DNA from 4 places in the Inquilinus sp. NPDC058860 genome. Region 4 is predicted to be linked to each of the others. Evidence: riboswitches for the same ligand, from Rfam matches in the RefSeq annotation. Region 4 holds a riboswitch; each other region holds the start of a gene.
The links. A riboswitch is a leader RNA that binds a small molecule or an ion and turns the genes downstream of it on or off. The one in region 4 is predicted to bind cobalamin.

Region 1 (4,204 bases), on a different contig from region 4:
GTCGGTCTATTTCGAGGCCGGCCGCCGGCTGGGCCTGGCCTGGCTGCGCGACGGCGCCAGCCGGATGCCGGCCAGCAACCACTGGCAGAAGCAGGCGGTGGGGGCGATCGTCGACGACCTGTACACGCTGCAGGCCGACCTGGCGGTCCGTGCCCTGCAGGACGCGCCGGCGGGCGCGGCCGGGGCCGATGTGGTGGAGGCCTGGGTCGGCCACCGCCGCGCCCCGGTGGACCGGATCGATCAGCTGGTGTCGGAGCTGAAGGCGCTGGACCAGGTCGACCTGTCGATGCTGGCTGTCGCCAACCGCAATTTGCGCGGTTTGGCGACGGGGTGAGGGACGGTCGGAGGTAGGTTGGGTTCGCCAACGCGAACCCAACCTACTCGGTTTCCCGCAGCAGCTTCTGCAGCGGGGCGGCCTGGCGCAGGATCGGCGACTTGATGACGATGTAGCTGAAGTACTTCTCGATGCCGAGGCGGCGGTCCAGCAGCGCCTCCATCACCTGCTGGTAATGGGCGATGCTGCGGGCCAGGAAACGCAGCAGGTAGTCGTAGCCGCCGCTGACCATGTGGCACTCCAGCAGCTCCTCCACCGTGGCGAGGCCGGCCTCGAAGCGGATGAAGTCCTCGCGCCGGTGGTCGCTCAGCGTCACCTCGGTGAACACCGTCACGCTCTCGGTCAGCTTCGACAGGGCGATGCGGGCGCCGTAGCCGGTGATGTAGCCGGCCGCCTCCAGCCGTTTCACCCGCTGCAGGCAGGGGCTGGGCGACAGGCCGACCGCCTCCGCCAAAGCGGCGTTGGTGATCCGCCCGTCGGCCTGCAGCCGGGCCAGGATGGCGATGTCGATCCGGTCCAGCTTCGGCGCGCCCGCCATCCCTTCCTCGTCCTGTCTACCGCGGGATTACCCGCGCAGTGCTTTCTGGTGAGCTTTTGCCAGTTCCGCCATGCTGGTGAAGCGGAAATCGACCTTGGGCTCGGTCGCCGGCTTCATGGTGGCGCCGAAGCCGCCCTCGGCGTGGCGGCGGTGGATCCAGCAGGTGGCCAGACCCGCCGCCGTCGCCGGCTCGTGGTCGTGGAACAGGCTTTCCGCCGTGTGCAGCACCTCGCCCGGGGCGATGCCCATGCCGGCCAGCTTCTCCAGCATGTAGTCGAAGTTGCGCGACGCCGGCTTGTAGCTGCCGATGTCCTCGGCGGTGAAGACGGCGTCGAACTCGACCTGCAGCCGGACGTTGCTGAGGGCGAAGCTGGCATTGTCGACATTCGAGAGGATGGCCAGCTTGTAGTACTTCTTCAGGTACTGCAGCGCGCCGGCGGTGTCGGCGAAGGCCGGCCAGTCCTTGATCGACCGGCCATAGGCCAGTGCCTCCTCCCAGCTCGCCGCCACGCCCCATTCTTCGGCCAGGCGCTTGTAGACGATCGCCAGCAGCTCGCTGTAGCGCCGCGCCGGGGTCCAGCGCTGCTGCGCCGATTCATGGCGGGCATGGGCCTCCAGGATCCGGTCGCGGCTCAGCGGCGCCTTCACGCGGGCGGTCAGCGGCGCCAGCGCGTTGACTATGCCGGTCTCCCAGTCGATCAGCGTGCCGTAGCAGTCGAAGGTCAGGATCTTGAAGTCGGTCAGCGTCATGGTGCGTCCTCCGGTTCCGGTTTTCCGATTGTCCGCCGGCGGTGCCGGCAGGGGCTGCGCATTCGTGCCCGGCGGCGGCAGGCGCTGGCGCAGCGCGGCCGTCCCGCAGCAGAAAATGCCGTGTCGCAGCCGCGTCATGGCGTGTCGGCTCTGGAGCGTGCGGGGCCGCGGAGTCGCGCCATGATCCCTGCCAAGAGGTGCCGGCCGATGCCGCCGATCCAAGAAGCGGCAGGCCGGAGAATTGGGAAGCCGGTGAGACTCCGGCGCTGCCCCCGCAACGGTGACGGCGGTGAAGGTGCGGCAGGGGCCACTGGAGCGATCCGGGAAGGCGCCGCACCGGGCCAGGAAGCCCGCCGGAGTCCGGAAACCAGCCTCGACGGAGTTTTGTTCGGTGATCGCGGTGGGCGGTCGGCGGGCATGTTCGCGAGGGGCCGGTCCGGTCGCCGAGCGCGCGTACCCGGATGCCACATCTGCGACCGTGCCCAGAGGAGAGGATCGGGTATGGAAGCGCGTTCGGCCATGTTGATGGATCTGCTCTCCCGCGCGCCGGGCTTCAGCCTGAAGCGGGATTTCTACACCAGCCCCGCCTATCACGCGCTGGACCTGGAGCACATCTTCTATAAGGAGTGGCTGTTCATCGGCCATGCCTGCGAGGTGACGCGGCCGGGCGATTTCCTGACCGTGCAGATCGGCGAGTATCCGGTGATCGTGGTGCGCGGCCGCGACCGCGCCATCCGCGCCTTCCACAACGTCTGCCGCCACCGCGGCTCGCGCCTGTGCACCGACGAGCGCGGCTCGCGCCCGCGCCTGGTCTGCCCCTACCACCAGTGGACCTACGACCTCGAAGGCAAGCTGATCTTCGCCCGCGACATGATGGACGCGATCGACCCGGCCCAGTTCGGGCTGAAGCCGATGGCCTGCCACGAGGTCGCCGGCTGGATCTTCATCTCGCTGGCGGAGGAGCCGCGCGACTTCGAGCCGCTGCGCCGCATGATCGAGCCCTATATGGCGCCCCACCTCCTGTCCGAGGCCAAGGTCGCCCACAGCTCGACCATCATCGAGCGCGGCAACTGGAAGCTGGTGATGGAGAACAACCGCGAATGCTACCACTGCTCCGGCAACCATCCGGAGCTGTGCCGCGTCTTCTCCGACCAGCCGACCCTGACCAGCGGCCAGAAGGGGATGGAGGAGGCTCCGGAGATCCTCGCGCACTGGCAGAGCTGCGAGGCGATCGGCCTGCCCAGCCGCTACCAGATCTCGGACGACATGCAGTACCGGGTGATGCGGGTGCCGTTCATCAACGACGCCCATTCGATGACCATGAGCGGCCAGCCCGCGGTGAGCCGCCTGCTGGCCGAGTTCCCGACCACCAAGCTCGGCTCGATGCTGCTGTACCACTATCCGAACAGCTGGAACCACCTGCTGGCCGACCACGCGCTGAGCTTCCGCATCCTGCCGATCAGCCCGACCGAGACCGAGGTCACCACCAAATGGCTGGTGCACAAGGATGCGGTCGAGGGGGTGGACTACGACCTGCAGGCGCTGACCGAGGTGTGGACCGCGACCAATGACGAGGACCGCCGCATCGTCGAGGAGAACCAGCGCGGCATCCTGTCCCCGGCCTATGAGCCCGGGCCCTATTCGCGGATGCATGAGGGCGCGGTGATCCAGTTCGTCGACTGGTACGCCGACACCCTCACCCACCGGCTCGGCGGCGGCACCGGCGCCACCTCGATCCGCGACGTGGCGTAGGGCCGGCGGAACATGCCCGGCCCCCTGACCGCGACGCCGAAGCTGTGGAACGCGAAGACGGCCCGGCTGCGCTGCATCGGCATCCGCGAGGAGGCGCCGGACGTCCGCACCTTCCGCTTCGAGGCGGAGGACGGCAGCTGGTTCTCCTACCGCCCCGGCCAGTTCGTGACGCTGGAGCTGCCGGCAGGGCCGGAGCCGGTGCTGCGCACCTACACCCTGGCCTCCACCCCGTCGCGGCCGCACCACGCCAAGATCACCGCCAAGGTGCAGGAAGGCAGCGTCGCCACCCGCTGGCTGTTCGACAGGCTCAAGGTCGGCGACGCGCTGACGGCGCACGGGCCTACCGGCCGCTTCTCGCTGCTCGACCACCCGGCCGAGCGCTACCTGTTCCTGTCGGCCGGCAGCGGCGCCACGCCGATGATGTCGATGGCGCGCTGGCTGTTCGACACCGCGCCGCAGACCGATGTGGTCTACGTCCATTTCGCCCGGCGGCCGCAGGACCTGCTGTTCCGGTCGGAGCTGGGCTACATGGCCGAGGCGGCGTCCGGCCTGCGGCTGCGCTTCGTCGTCACCGGCGCGCCGGCGGGTGAGGGCTGGGCCAGCGGCCGGCTGGATCGGGCGCTGCTGTCCGCGCTGTGCCCGGACGCGGCTGGGCGGACGGTGTTCTGCTGCGGCCCGGACCGGTTCATGGACGCGGCGCGGCGGCTGGCCGGCGACCTCGGCGTGCCGGCGGCGCGCTGGCATGAGGAGAGCTTCGGCGCCACCCCGGCGCCGGTGCCGGTCGCGGCCCCGATCGCGCCGCCGGCCGAGGCGGCGGGGGAGGGGATGCA
Region 2 (4,204 bases), on a different contig from region 4:
GAAATGCCCGTTCCGGGCCGGCAACGGCTCGCCGTAGCCCACGGCGTCGTCGAAATCCCGGATGCGTCCGTAGCCGAGCGGCGCCAGAGCAGCGTCGTAGAAGGCGCGGCTGCGCGCCAGGTCGGCGACGCCGATGGAGACGTGATCGAACATCATGGTCATGACGATCCCCTCCTCACATCTTGAAGCCGGGCGGCAGCATGCCGGGCGGCAGCTTGGGCATGCCGCGCATCATCCCGGCCTTCCCCAGCTTCTTCATCCGCTTCATCATGTCGGCCATCTGCTGGTGCTGCTTCAGCAGCTTGTTCACGTCCTGCACCGAGGTGCCGGAGCCGGCGGCGATCCGCACCTTGCGCTTGGCGTGGATGATCTTGGGGTTCCGGCGCTCGATCGGCGTCATCGAGGAGATGATCGCCTCCTGCCGCTTGATCATCTTGTCGTCCATGCCGGCGGTCTTCATCTGGTCCTTGATCTTGCCGACGCCGGGCAGCATGCCCATCAGCCCCTGCAAGCCGCCCATCTTGCGCATCTGGCGCAGCTGCGAGGCCAGATCCTCGAGGTCGAACTCGCCCTTCTGGATCTTGGCCGCGAGCTTCTCGGCATCCGCCTTCTCGATCGTCTGCGCCGCGCGCTCGACCAGGCTGACGACGTCGCCCATGCCGAGGATGCGGTTGGCGATGCGGTCGGGATGGAACAGCTCCAGCGCGTCCATCTTCTCGCCCACGCCGATCAGCTTGATCGGCTGGCCGGTGACGGCGCGCATCGACAGGGCGGCGCCGCCGCGGCTGTCGCCGTCGACCCGGGTCAGGACGATGCCGGTGACGCCGACCCGCTCGTGGAAGGTGCGGGCGACGTTGACCGCGTCCTGGCCGGTCATGGCGTCGGCCACCAGCAGGGTCTCGGTCGGCTTCGTGGCGTCGCGGATCGCCACCACCTCGGCCATCAGCTCCTCGTCGATGGCGAGGCGGCCGGCGGTGTCGAGCAGGACGACGTCGAAGCCCTCGAGGCGGCCGCGCTCCATGGCGCGGCGGGCGATGGCCAGCGGCTCCTGCCCCGGGACGATAGGCAGGGTGGTGACGCCGATCTGCTCGCCCAGGATCTTCAGCTGCTCCTGCGCGGCCGGGCGCCGCGTGTCGAGCGACGCCATCAGGACCTTGCGGTTGTCGCGGTCCTTCAGGCGCAGGGCGAGCTTGCCGGTGGTGGTGGTCTTGCCCGAACCCTGCAGGCCGACCATCAGCACCGGCACCGGCGGCACGGCGATCAGGTTGATCGGGGTCGCGGCGTTGAGGTCCGGCGCCTCGCCGGGCGTGCCGCCCAGCATCTCGATCAGGCAGTCATGGACGATCTTGATGACCTGCTGGCCGGGGGTGACCGAGCGCAGCACCTCCGCCCCGACCGCGCGCTCGCGCGCCTTGTCGACGAAGTCCTTGACCACCGGCAGGGCGACATCGGCCTCGAGCAGCGCCACGCGCACCTCGCGCAGGGCGGCGCCGACATCGGCCTCCGTCAGCGCGCCGCGCTTGCGAAGCCGGTCGAAGATGTCGCCGAGACGGCCGCTCAGACCTTCGAACATGATCGCCCTTCGAATTCGCCCAACCCGAAACCGGGGACCCCAAACAGAAAAGCGCCAGTGCGCGACACTCGCGGACTGGCGGCACCCCATGGGGTCTCGCTGCGGGCCGATCCCGCAACGGTCGGTCTTCTAGGCGGATGGAGCCGCGGAGTCAATGCGGCGGAACGGCTACCCCGCCCCGCCGTCGCGGCGCAGCACCAGGATGAAGCCGTCCTCGCCCGGCAGGCCGCGGCCGGCCTCGGAGGGGACGGCGCCCTCGGCGGTCGACGGCGGCGGCTCGCTGCGGTCGAGGAACGCCTCCATGGAGGCGACCGGCCAGCGCCAGATCGTCTTGTTCTCCGGCGCCGCGCCGATGCCGGCATACAGCCGGTGGGCATCGGCATTGTCGGACGCCATCTCCCACCGCACCCGCATCGCCTGGGATACGGCGATATCGGCCAGGGCCCGCATCAGCTGCCGGCCGATGCCGCGGCCGCGCGCCCGCTCGCGGACATAGACGTCGTCGACCCGGATGAAGTCGCCCCCGGTCCAGACCGAATAGTCGATGATGTAGCTGACGTAGCCGACCACGCCGCTGCCGTCTTCGGCGATCAGGCCGCGGAAGCGCGGCGGCACCTCGGCCAGCGCCTCGTCGAGATCGGCGCGCTGCGCCGTCATCGCCGCCGGGTCGCCGGTGAACGCCGCCAGCTCGCGCAGCATGTCGAGCAGCATCGGCACATCCGCGGCCACCATCGGCCGCACGGTCAGATCGGACACCACAGCGTCTCCCGCCTTCGGCAGGGGGTCGCGGGAGGGAGCCGGCCGGACTCGCTGCCGCCCGACGCGCCGCCCGGGGACACCCCGCCCCGTCACACGCACAAATCCGACGGCAGGTCTCCTGGCTCGCGGGTCGCCGCCGCACGCCCCCTTCCCGGAATCAGCCGGTGGCTTCGGGCGCGGGCTCGCCGCCTACAGTTGCGGGGGCAGCGCCGGCCTTGCCCGCCATTCACTCGCTGAACGAAGGCGCACCGGCTTCCCTTTTCACCCCGGTCTCCCGGGGCACCGTCGGCCGCCATGCTAGCGGCCGGCCCTCGCCCTGTCGATCACGCAGGGCTCGGCCCTCGCACCGAGGGGCCGGTTGATGCCATATGAGAAGAGAGACCTTGGGAGCGGGCGATGGACGGGCTGCCGTTCTGGAAGATGCACGGGCTGGGCAACGACTTCGTGGTGCTGGACGCGCGCGAGCGGCCGATCACGATCCATCCTGACCAAGCGCGGCGCATCGCCGACCGGCACCGCGGCGTCGGCTTCGACCAGCTGCTGGTGATCGAGCCGACCGAGACCGCGGGCGCCGACGTGTTCATGCGCATCCTCAATGCCGACGGCACCGAATCGGGCGCCTGTGGCAACGGCACGCGCTGCGTCGCCGCGCTCGTGATGGCCGACACCGGTGCCGACAGGGCCGTGATCGAGACCCGCGGCGGCCTGCTGGAATGCCGCGGCGCCCCCCAGGGCGGCGTCACCGTCGACATGGGCCCGGCCCGGCTGGGCTGGCAGGAGATCCCGCTGGTGCATGAGGCCGACACGCTGCATCTGCCGGTGTCCTCCGGCGCGCTGTCGGACGGGGTCGGGGTGTCGATGGGCAACCCGCACGCCGTGTTCTTCGTGCCGGATGCCGAGAAGGTGCAGATCGACGGCGTCGGCCCGGTGCTGGAGCACGACCCGCTGTTCCCGGAGCGCGCCAATATCGGCGTGGTCCAGATGCTGGCCCGCGACCGGCTGCGCTATCGGGTGTGGGAGCGCGGCGTCGGCGTCACCCAGGCCTGCGGCAGCGGCGCCTGCGCCGCCGCCGTGGCCGCCGTGCGCCGCGGCCTGGCCGAGCGCACCGCCTGGGTCGAGCTGGACGGCGGCACGCTGCTGATCGAGTGGCGCGAGAGCGACGGCCATGTGCTGATGACCGGCCCGGCCGAGACCAGCTTCGCCGGCATCCTGTCGCGCGGCCTGCTGGACGGGCAAGCCGCGTAGGTTGGGTTCGCGACCGCGAACCCAACAGGGACCGAGCAAACGGCGGGATGTTGGGTTCGCCCCGGCGAACCCAACCTACGGCAGCGAACGGGCGGCGAGGCAGGCCCGGCACCCCCACCACAGGGCATAGATCAGGCCGAGCAGCAGCAGACGCAGCCAGTACGCCAGGGCGAAGACGAAGCCGATCGCACCGAACAGGACGGTGGCGGTCAGGTCGGCCAGCCGCCGCGACCAGCGGATGGTCGCCTTCACCGTGGTCAGCGCGCCTCGCTTCAGCACCTTGAACACGGCCAGGGTGCGGTCGCCCATCACCGCCGACACCTCGTCCACGCGCCGCAACTCCGGCACGTCGTCGACATAGCGCAGCAGCTCGACCGACTGCGCCGGGCCGACCCGGTCGGCGATCCGGCCGGCGGCGCCGACGGCCTCGTCCAGCCCGTCCAGGCGGTCGCGGCGGATCGCGGCGGCGAAGACGGCGCCGGGCCGCATCACCGTGTCCTGCCATCCGGCCTCCCGCACCTGCCGGCGCAGGGCCGGGAAATCGACCACATCGGCGACCATCCGGCCGAGGCGTTCGGCGAAGCGTGCTGACAGCCTGCCCGTCCGCCGGGCGATCTTGAACACCGA
Region 3 (4,204 bases), on a different contig from region 4:
GCCGCGGCCGCTTCGTCGCCAGCGAGGCCGGGCGCGCCCTGCTCGCGCGCAATCCGGAGCGGATCGATGTAGAGCTCCTGCAGCAGTACCCGAGCTTCCGGGACTTCTATCGCGGCGGTGCAGAGGCGGGCGCTGAAGCTGGCTTGACCCCCGAAGCCTCTTTGGCGGTCTCCGAGCCGACGGCCACGACCACGCCGGAAGAGCAGATCGAGGCCGCCCATCTCGCCCTGCAGGCGGCGCTGCGCGACGAGTTGCTGCAGCGCATCCTGCAGAACAGCCGTAGTTTCTTCGAGCAGGTGATCGTCGATCTCCTGGTCGCGATGGGCTATGGCGGCTCGCATCGCAACGCCGCCACCCGGCTGGGCCGCAGCGGCGACGGTGGCATCGACGGTGAGATCAACGAGGACCGGCTGGGGCTGGACCGCATCTACGTCCAGGCCAAGCGCTATGCCGAGGGCATCACCGTCGGCCGGCCCGACGTCCAGGCCTTCGTCGGCAGCCTCGTCGGGCGCGGCGCGACCAAGGGCGTCTTCGTCACCACCTCCGGCTTCAGCCAGCAGGCGAAAGACTTCGTCCAGCACCTCTCGCAGAGGGTGATCCTGATCGACGGCCAGCGCCTCGCAGACCTGATGATCGAGCACGATGTCGGCGTCCGCGTCAGCCGGGCGATCGAGTTCAAGCGGCTGGACGAGGACTTCTTCACCGAGGACGAGTGATTCCGCCGCCCGACGGGCGAGATGAGTTTGCGCAACGTCCTATTGCCTTAGCTCGCGATCATGTTCATGATACGTTCCATGAGCATGGCGCAGACCGATCGCGACGCGACCGAGGCCCGGCCGGCCGATCCCGACCTGAACTGGACGGGATGGGCGCTGGAGAAGCTGCGCGATGTGGTCGACATCGACATCCGGTCCAAGCGGATGACGCTGCAGCAGCAGTCGGTGACGCCGGCGGGGCGGGAGGCGGCGCCGGATTTCGCGCTGATGCAGTCGCGCCTGTCCCGCTCGATACGCCTGTCGATCGCCATGGCCGAGCGGGTCCGCGGCAAACACCTGCACCGCCGGGCCGCGGCCAAGGAGTCGGGGGCGCTGGAGCGCCGCCGCCGGCGGCGGGAGCAGGCGGTGCAGGCGGTGGTCGAGGCGGTCACGGCCGCCGAGGCGGCGGACCTCGCCGGGGTCGGCGGGACCGTCGATCCCGAGGCGACCGAACGCCTGCGGGCCGACGTGTGGGAGAGGCTGACCGAGGACGAGGTCCTGGACGTCCGCATCGACACGCTGCCGCCCGACGAATTCGTGCGGGAGGTCTGCCGCTGGCTCGGCCGCCGGCTGGACCCGAGCCGGCTGCCGCAGGGCTGGGACGACGTCCTTGAGGCCGATGACGATGCCTCCGGCAGTCCGCCCGGTGCGGAACCGGAATGCATTGCCGTGACTGAGGCCGGAGACGGCTGGCCTGAACGGCCGGACACGCTCGAAGACGGCCGCCCGCCGCCTGGGCTCCCGAAGCCGGACAGCAGCTGAGCGCCGTCGCCGGGTGCCATGTCGAGCTTACGGGTGTCTGGTCGAGGACTTTCGGGCGTAGGAGAGGAGAGGGTTTCAATTTCTATTGTCATCCTCGGGCTTGACCCGAGGATCCAGGGGCCACCCGGAGCGGCCTCGACATTTCTGGATGCCCAGGTCAAGCCCGGGCATGACAGAAAGGGATGTCCGATTCCCCTCGATTGACCGGCTCTCGGCCGTGCTGATACACATCGCGGCGACGGTTCCCATCCGGGATCAAAAGGGAACACGGTGGCGCCCCCCATCAAGTGCATGGGTGGGCGGAATCCGTGGCTGCCCCCGCAACTGTCAGCGGATCGCCGAGCGTCCTCGTGGTCCCTCGAGGGCCATGCCACTGCCCGCGGCGCGGGTGGGAAGGCCGATGCGAAGCCATGATCCGCGAGCCAGGAGACCTGCCGTCGCAGCGCAATCCGTTTCCCGGGCGGGGTGGCCCGGGCAGGAGGCATCATGGCGGCATTCCGGTCCTTTTCTTCGTGCGTTCTGGCGCGTGCCCTGGCCCTGGCCGGGCTTCTGGTCCTGTCGCCGGCGGCCTGGGCCGACCCGACGCAGTATCCGCTGACCATCCGCAACTGCGGCGTCGACGTCACCTTCGACCACGCCCCGAGGCGCGCCGTGTCGATCGGGCAGAGCAGCACCGAGATCCTGCTGTCGCTCGGCCTGGCCGACCGCATCGTCGGCACCGCCGTCTGGTTCGGCCCGGTGCTGCCGGCCTATGAGGCGGCGAACGCGAAGATCCCGCGCCTGGCCGACAACGACCCCAGCTTCGAATCCGTGGTCGGGACCGAGCCGGAGCTGGTGACGGCCCAGTTCGAATGGCATGTCGGGCCGAAGGGCTCGGTCGGCACGCGCGAGCAGTTCGCCGGCCTCGGCATCCCGACCTACATCTCGCCGGCCGATTGCGTCGCGAAGGACAATTCCGGCGGCGGCGACGGCGTGCGCAGGCAGCTCTTCACCATGGACCTCGTCTATCGGGAGATCCGCGACCTGGCCCGGATCTTCGACATGTCCGACCGGGGCGAGGCGCTGGTCGCCGAGCTGCGGCAGCGTGAGGCCGCGGCCATCGCCTCGGTGGCCGGCCGGCAGGCGGGCGGCGTGCCGGTGGTGTTCTGGTTCTCCAGCAAGGAGGTCGCGGGCGAGGCGTTCGTCGCCGGCAGGAACGGCGTGCCGGCCTGGATCCTGCGGCAGCTCGGCGCCCGCAACGTCATCACCACGGAGGAGGAGTGGCCGCTGGTGAGCTGGGAGCGCATCGCCGCCGCCGACCCCGCGATCATCGTGCTGGGGCAGATGAGCCGCCGCCGCTACCCGGCCGACGACATCGCGGCGAAGCTCGGCTTCCTCGCCGGCGATCCCGTGGCCAGCCGGCTGCAGGCGGTCAGGGACAAGCATTTCGTGGTGATGGACGTGCAGGCGATGCAGCCCTCGATCCGCGCCGTCGACGGCATCGAGGCGCTGGCCCGCGGCATCAAGAGCTTCGGGCTCGGGGGATGAGGCCGCTCCTCGATGGCGGCTGGGGCGTCCGCGCCCTGCTGGCCGCGCTGTCCCTGGCGGCGCTGGTCGCGGCCATCGCGCTCGCCGTGTCGATCGGCGAGATGCGGATCCCCCTGGCCACCACGGTCCGGGTGCTGGCCAACGGGCTGCTCGGCGCCGGCTTCGCGGTCAGCCCGATCCAGGAAGGCGTGGTCTGGGACTACCGGCTCAGCCGCGCCCTGGTGGCGGCCTGCTGCGGCGCCGCGCTGGCCCTGTCCGGCGCGATCCTGCAGGCGCTGCTGCGCAACCCGCTGGCCGAGCCCTATGTCCTCGGCATCTCCGCCGGGGCGTCGACCGGCGCCGTCGCGGTGATGATCGCGGGGGTGGGCGGCGGCGCCCTCTCGCTGTCCGGCGGCGCCTTCATCGGCGCCGTCCTGGCCTTCGTCCTGGTGTCGCTGCTGGCGGCCGGGACCGGGGGCGGCACCGACCGCGTCATCCTGGCGGGCGTCGCCGGGTCGCAGCTGTTCAACGCCGTGACCTCGACCATCGTCACCACCTCGGCCAATGCCGAGCAGGCGCGCGGCGTGATGTTCTGGCTGCTCGGCAGCCTGGGCGGCGTGCGCTGGCCGGACGTCCAGGTCGCGGTCCCGGTCGCCGCGCTCGGCTTCGTCCTGTGCCTCCTGCACGCCCGCGCGCTCGACGCCTTCACCTTCGGGGCGGACGCCGCCGCCTCGCTCGGCATCGCCGTGACCCGGGTGCGGGTGGTGCTGTTCGCGGCCACCGCGGCGATGACGGCGACCATGGTCAGCATCGTCGGGTCAGTCGGCTTCGTCGGCCTCGTCATCCCCCACGCGGCGCGCTTCCTGGTCGGGCCCGGCCATGCCCGGCTGCTGCCCGCCTCGGCGATGATCGGCGCCGTCTTCATGGTGCTGGCCGACATCGTCTCGCGCATCATCATCCCGCAGCAGGTCCTGCCGATCGGCGTGGTCACCGCCCTGTTCGGCGCGCCGGCTTTCGCGCTGCTGCTCTATCGGGCGAGGCGGGCGGCATGACCATCGCGACGCAGGACGTGCGCTGGGCCGCCGGCGGCCGGATGATCGTCGACGGCGTCACGCTGGAGGCGGCGCCCGGCCGGATGCTGGGCCTGCTGGGTCCGAACGGCGCCGGCAAGTCGACCCTGC
Region 4 (4,204 bases):
CGCCATGGTGTTGGAGTTGCGCATGCCGATCGAGCGAACGCGCTCGCGCAGGCCGGTCCAATCCAGGGCCGAAGAGCGGTCGAGGTCGAGAACGCCGCCGCGCGCGTCGGCCAAGAGCTCGACGGAATCGATCGGCAGGATGCCGCGGCTCCACAGCGAGCCGTCGAAGGACGGGTAGCGGCCGCGCTCCGCCGCCAGGTCGACCGAGGCTTCGATGGCGTGGAAGCTGATCACCTCCATGCTCTCATCGGCGAAGCGCACCGCGGCGTCCGACGCGACGGCCAAGCGCAGGGCCTGCAGCGCGTCCTGGAAGCCCATGATGCCGAGGCCCACCGGGCGGTGCCGCAAGTTCGACCGGCGCGCTTCCGGGATGGTGTAGAAATTGATGTCGATGACGTTGTCCAGCATCCGCATCGCCGTGCGGATGGTGCGCTCCAGCCGCGCCCGGTCCAGGCCGCGCTCGCCGATGTGGTTGGCGAGGTTGATCGAGCCGAGGTTGCAGACCGCCACCTCGTCGTCCGAGGTGTTCAGCGTGATCTCGGTGCACAGGTTCGAGGAGTGCACGACGCCGACATGGCCCTGCGGCGAGCGGATGTTGCAGGGGTCCTTGAAAGTCACCCAGGGGTGGCCGGTCTCGAACAGCATGGTCAGCATGCGCCGCCACAGGTCGAGCGCGCGGACCTGCTTGTGCACCCGGATCTCGCCGCGCGCGGCCTTGGCCTCATACGCCTCATAGGCGGTCTTGAAGGCCGGGCCGTAGAGGTCGTGCAGGTCGGGCACCTCGTCCGGCGAGAACAGGGTCCAGGGGCCGTCGGCCTCGACCCGTTGCAGGAACAGGTCCGGCACCCAGTTGGCGGTGTTCATGTCATGGGTGCGGCGGCGGTCGTCGCCGGTGTTCTTGCGCAGGTCGAGGAATTCCTCGATGTCGACGTGCCAGGTCTCGAGATAGGCGCAGACCGCGCCCTTGCGCTTGCCGCCCTGGTTCACCGCGATGGCGGTGTCGTTGGCGACCTTGAGAAACGGGACGATGCCCTGCGACTGGCCGTTGGTGCCGCGGATATGGGCGCCCAGACCGCGCACCCGGGTCCAGGAGTTGCCCAGGCCGCCGGCGTATTTGGACAGGAGCGCGTTGTCCTTGACCGACTTGAAGATGCCGTCGAGGTCGTCCGGCACCGAGGTCAGGAAGCAGGAGGACAGCTGCGGCCGCGGCGTGCCGGCGTTGAACAGCGTCGGCGTCGAGCACATGAAGTCGAAGGAGGAGATCAGGTCGTAGAACTCGATCGCCCGCGCCTCGCGGTCGATCTCGCGCAGCGCCAGCCCCATGGCGACGCGCATGAAGAAGGCCTGCGGCAGCTCGAAGCGGATGCCGTCGGTCTGCAGGAAGTAGCGGTCGTAGAGGGTCTGCAGCCCGAGGAACTGGAACTGCAGGTCGCGCTCCGGCTTCAGCGCCGCCGACAGCCTGGCGATGTCGAAGCGGCCGATCTCGGGGTCCAGCAGGCCGACGGCGATGCCCGTCTTCACATAGGCCGGGAAGTATTCGGCGTAGCCCTCGGCCATCTCCGCCTGGGTGGCCCGGGTCGGCCGGCCATGGACGAAGCTCAGCGCCTCGTGCCGCAGCAGGTCCAGCAGCAGCCGGGCGCTGACCTGGCTGTAGTTCGGCTCGGTCTCGATCAGGGTGCGGGCGGCCATGATCGGCGCCAGGGCCAGCTCGGCCTCGCTGATGCCGTCATAGAGGTTGCGGCGGGTCTCGGCCAGGACCGGGCCGGGCTCGACATCGGCCAGGCCGGCGCAGGCCTCCTCGATCAGCCGGACCAGCCGCGCCTGGTCCAGCGGCGCGCGGCTGCCGTCGGCCGCCGTGACATGCAGCGCCGACGCCACCGGGGACGCCTCGACCTTGGCCGCCGCAGCGGCGCGCTCGCGCGACCGCTCGTCGCGGTACAGCACATAGGCGCGGGCGACCTTGTGGTGCTCGCCGCGCATCAGGGCCAGCTCGACCTGGTCCTGCACCTCCTCGATGTGGAAGGTGCGGCCGTGATCGGCCCGGCGGGTCAGGGCGCCGACGATCTGGCCGGTCAGCCCCTCGACGATGTCGTGCACCCGGCGCGAGGCGGCGGCGCCGGAGCCCTCGACCGCCAGGAAGGCCTTGGTCAGCGCGACCGAGATCTTGGATTCGTCGAAGGCGGTGACGGCGCCGTTGCGGCGGATCACCTGATAGGCCGGCTCAGTGGCCGCACGGGCGGGCGCGGCGGGCGTGCCCGCGAGGGCGCGGTCGGATTCGAGGAGGACTGACATCGGCAAACCCCATGATCGTGTTGGGGCTTGGGCCGAAGATGCGGAGTCGACGACGCGCCGGCAGGCCGGCGCATCCCGATCATCGCACCGCCGGGACACCCCGCCCGAGGACGCACTGCGCAATCACGGACCGGTCTCCTGGCTCGCGGGAATCGCCCCTCCGCCTCGCCTTCCCGGCCGGTTGCCCGGCCAGTGACTGAGAGACGACGGAAGAGCCTTCCGCTTACAGTTGCGGGGGCAGCCCCGGCTTTGCCGTCATGCGGCGCACCGGATTCCCTTGTTTGCCCGTGATGTCTAGATATAGACGTCGTTCCGCCGCTTTCCGTCAATACCTAGTTGGGGCCGTCACGAACTTCGCAATCCAAGTTCGTTTTGGACTCCACCCAGGCAATCCCGGAATCGCGGTGGCGCGACCCGGCGGCGTCCGGTTCGGCGTGGAGGCGGGCCGGCGCTTCCGGTACAGAAGAGGGGATGACGCCGATCGACTCCCCCGCCCCGCCGGGCCGGCTCGCCCGGCTGAGGGGCATCCTGCGCGCGCTGTATCACGGGCGCAGCCCCGAGGCGATCCGCTTCCGCCTCGGCGTGCTGGTGATCGATTTCGCGATCATCGCCTTCTTCATCATCGCGCCGGTGCTGCGCGACACGGCCGCCTTCCTGGCCATCGACTATGCGATCGCCGTGCTGCTGGCGCTCGACCTCCTCGCGCGGGCGGTGTCCTGGCGCGGTCTCCGCAGCTGGATCCGCCAGCCGATCGTCTGGGTCGACCTGTTCGTACTGGCGACGCTGCTGGCGCCGCAGCTGCTGTTCAACCTGGGCTTCCTGCGGATCCTGCGGCTGTGGAGCCTGTTCCACAGCGAGTTCTTCTGGTCGACGGTCGGCCAGCGCTACGACGACACGCGCTGGGAGGACGTCGCCCGCACCTTGTCGACCCTGGTCACCTTCGTCTTCGTGGTGACCGGCTTCGTCTACACGGGCTTCGCCGGGACCGACAGCGGCGTCGAGGGCTATGTCGACGCCCTCTATTTCACCGTGGCCACGCTGACCACCACCGGCTTCGGCGACATCACCCTGCCCGGCACGGCCGGCAAGCTTCTGTCCATCGTCACGATGATCGTCGGCATCAGCCTGTTCGCGCGGCTGGCGCAGACGCTGTTCCGGCCGAACAAGGTGCAGTTCGACTGCCCGACCTGCGGGCTGCAGCGGCACGACCCGGATGCGGTGCATTGCAAGGCCTGCGGCACGCTGCTGAAGATCCCGAACGGGGATGACTGACGCCCCGGCCTATCCGCCGCAACCCTGGCGGCTGCGCGGTACGGTGCGGACGACGCTGTGGCGGGTGCCGCGGGCGGCGCTGCCGGGGCCGCTGCCGGCCGGCGCCCGGCCGCTGGGCTGGGGCGGCAGCGCGCTGCTGGCGACGGTACGGGCCGAGTGGCAGCCGGGCGGCGACCTGGCCTACGCCGAGCTGGTGGTCGCGGTGCCGGTGCGGCTGGGACGGCGGATCGGGGTCACGATCACCGCCGCCTGGGTCGACAGCCCGGCCTCGCTGGCCGGCGGCCGGGCGTTGTGGGCGATCCCGAAGCGGCTGGGCCGGTTCGAAACCGCGGGCGGTCGGACCGAGCTGTTCGATGCGCAGCGGCTGGTAGCCGCCTTCACGGACCGGCCGGGACGCGCCCTGCCGCTGCGCCTGCCGGTCCCGCTGCGGGTGCTGCAGCCGGACGAGTTCGGCATTCGGATCACCCGCGCCGCCGCCACCGGCCGGCCGCGCCTCGGCGGCCCGGGCTGGGAGTTCCCGGCGGATGGGCCGCTGGCGCTGCTGGCCGGGCGGCGGCCGCTCTTCTCCCTCACGCTGGCAGACGCCGAGGCGCGGTTCGGGCTGTGACCCCGCCCGCGCCGCCGTCGCCATCCGGCTGCG

Region 1: it holds a riboswitch for cobalamin, as region 4 does, so the genes downstream of both, ACFW16_RS04085 (aromatic ring-hydroxylating dioxygenase subunit alpha) here and ACFW16_RS32170 (ribonucleoside-diphosphate reductase subunit alpha) in region 4, are expected to answer to the same signal.
Region 2: it holds a riboswitch for cobalamin, as region 4 does, so the genes downstream of both, ACFW16_RS13305 (GNAT family N-acetyltransferase) here and ACFW16_RS32170 (ribonucleoside-diphosphate reductase subunit alpha) in region 4, are expected to answer to the same signal.
Region 3: it holds a riboswitch for cobalamin, as region 4 does, so the genes downstream of both, ACFW16_RS20735 (ABC transporter substrate-binding protein) here and ACFW16_RS32170 (ribonucleoside-diphosphate reductase subunit alpha) in region 4, are expected to answer to the same signal.

Annotation. Positions count from the first base shown of each region.
Region 1 is NZ_JBHYMS010000004.1:55,264-59,467, forward strand. Features, by position in the region: gene ACFW16_RS04070 (NAD-glutamate dehydrogenase) at 1-334, shown strand, start outside; gene ACFW16_RS04075 (Lrp/AsnC family transcriptional regulator) at 378-872, opposite strand; gene ACFW16_RS04080 (haloacid dehalogenase type II) at 900-1,622, opposite strand; cobalamin riboswitch at 1,801-2,013, shown strand; gene ACFW16_RS04085 (aromatic ring-hydroxylating dioxygenase subunit alpha) at 2,148-3,374, shown strand; gene ACFW16_RS04090 (2Fe-2S iron-sulfur cluster-binding protein) at 3,387-4,204, shown strand, end outside.
Region 2 is NZ_JBHYMS010000016.1:8,793-12,996, forward strand. Features, by position in the region: gene ACFW16_RS13295 (VOC family protein) at 1-162, opposite strand, end outside; gene ffh (signal recognition particle protein) at 176-1,573, opposite strand; gene ACFW16_RS13305 (GNAT family N-acetyltransferase) at 1,742-2,329, opposite strand; cobalamin riboswitch at 2,423-2,634, opposite strand; gene dapF (diaminopimelate epimerase) at 2,729-3,577, shown strand; gene ACFW16_RS13315 (hypothetical protein) at 3,653-4,204, opposite strand, start outside.
Region 3 is NZ_JBHYMS010000031.1:8,188-12,391, reverse strand. Features, by position in the region: gene ACFW16_RS20745 (restriction endonuclease) at 1-716, shown strand, start outside; gene ACFW16_RS20740 (hypothetical protein) at 795-1,517, shown strand; cobalamin riboswitch at 1,740-1,971, shown strand; gene ACFW16_RS20735 (ABC transporter substrate-binding protein) at 2,004-3,044, shown strand; gene ACFW16_RS20730 (FecCD family ABC transporter permease) at 3,041-4,075, shown strand; gene ACFW16_RS20725 (ABC transporter ATP-binding protein) at 4,072-4,204, shown strand, end outside.
Region 4 is NZ_JBHYMS010000073.1:23,252-27,455, forward strand. Features, by position in the region: gene ACFW16_RS32170 (ribonucleoside-diphosphate reductase subunit alpha) at 1-2,292, opposite strand, end outside; cobalamin riboswitch at 2,402-2,597, opposite strand; gene ACFW16_RS32175 (potassium channel family protein) at 2,764-3,564, shown strand; gene ACFW16_RS32180 (acetoacetate decarboxylase family protein) at 3,557-4,171, shown strand; gene ACFW16_RS32185 (hypothetical protein) at 4,134-4,204, opposite strand, start outside.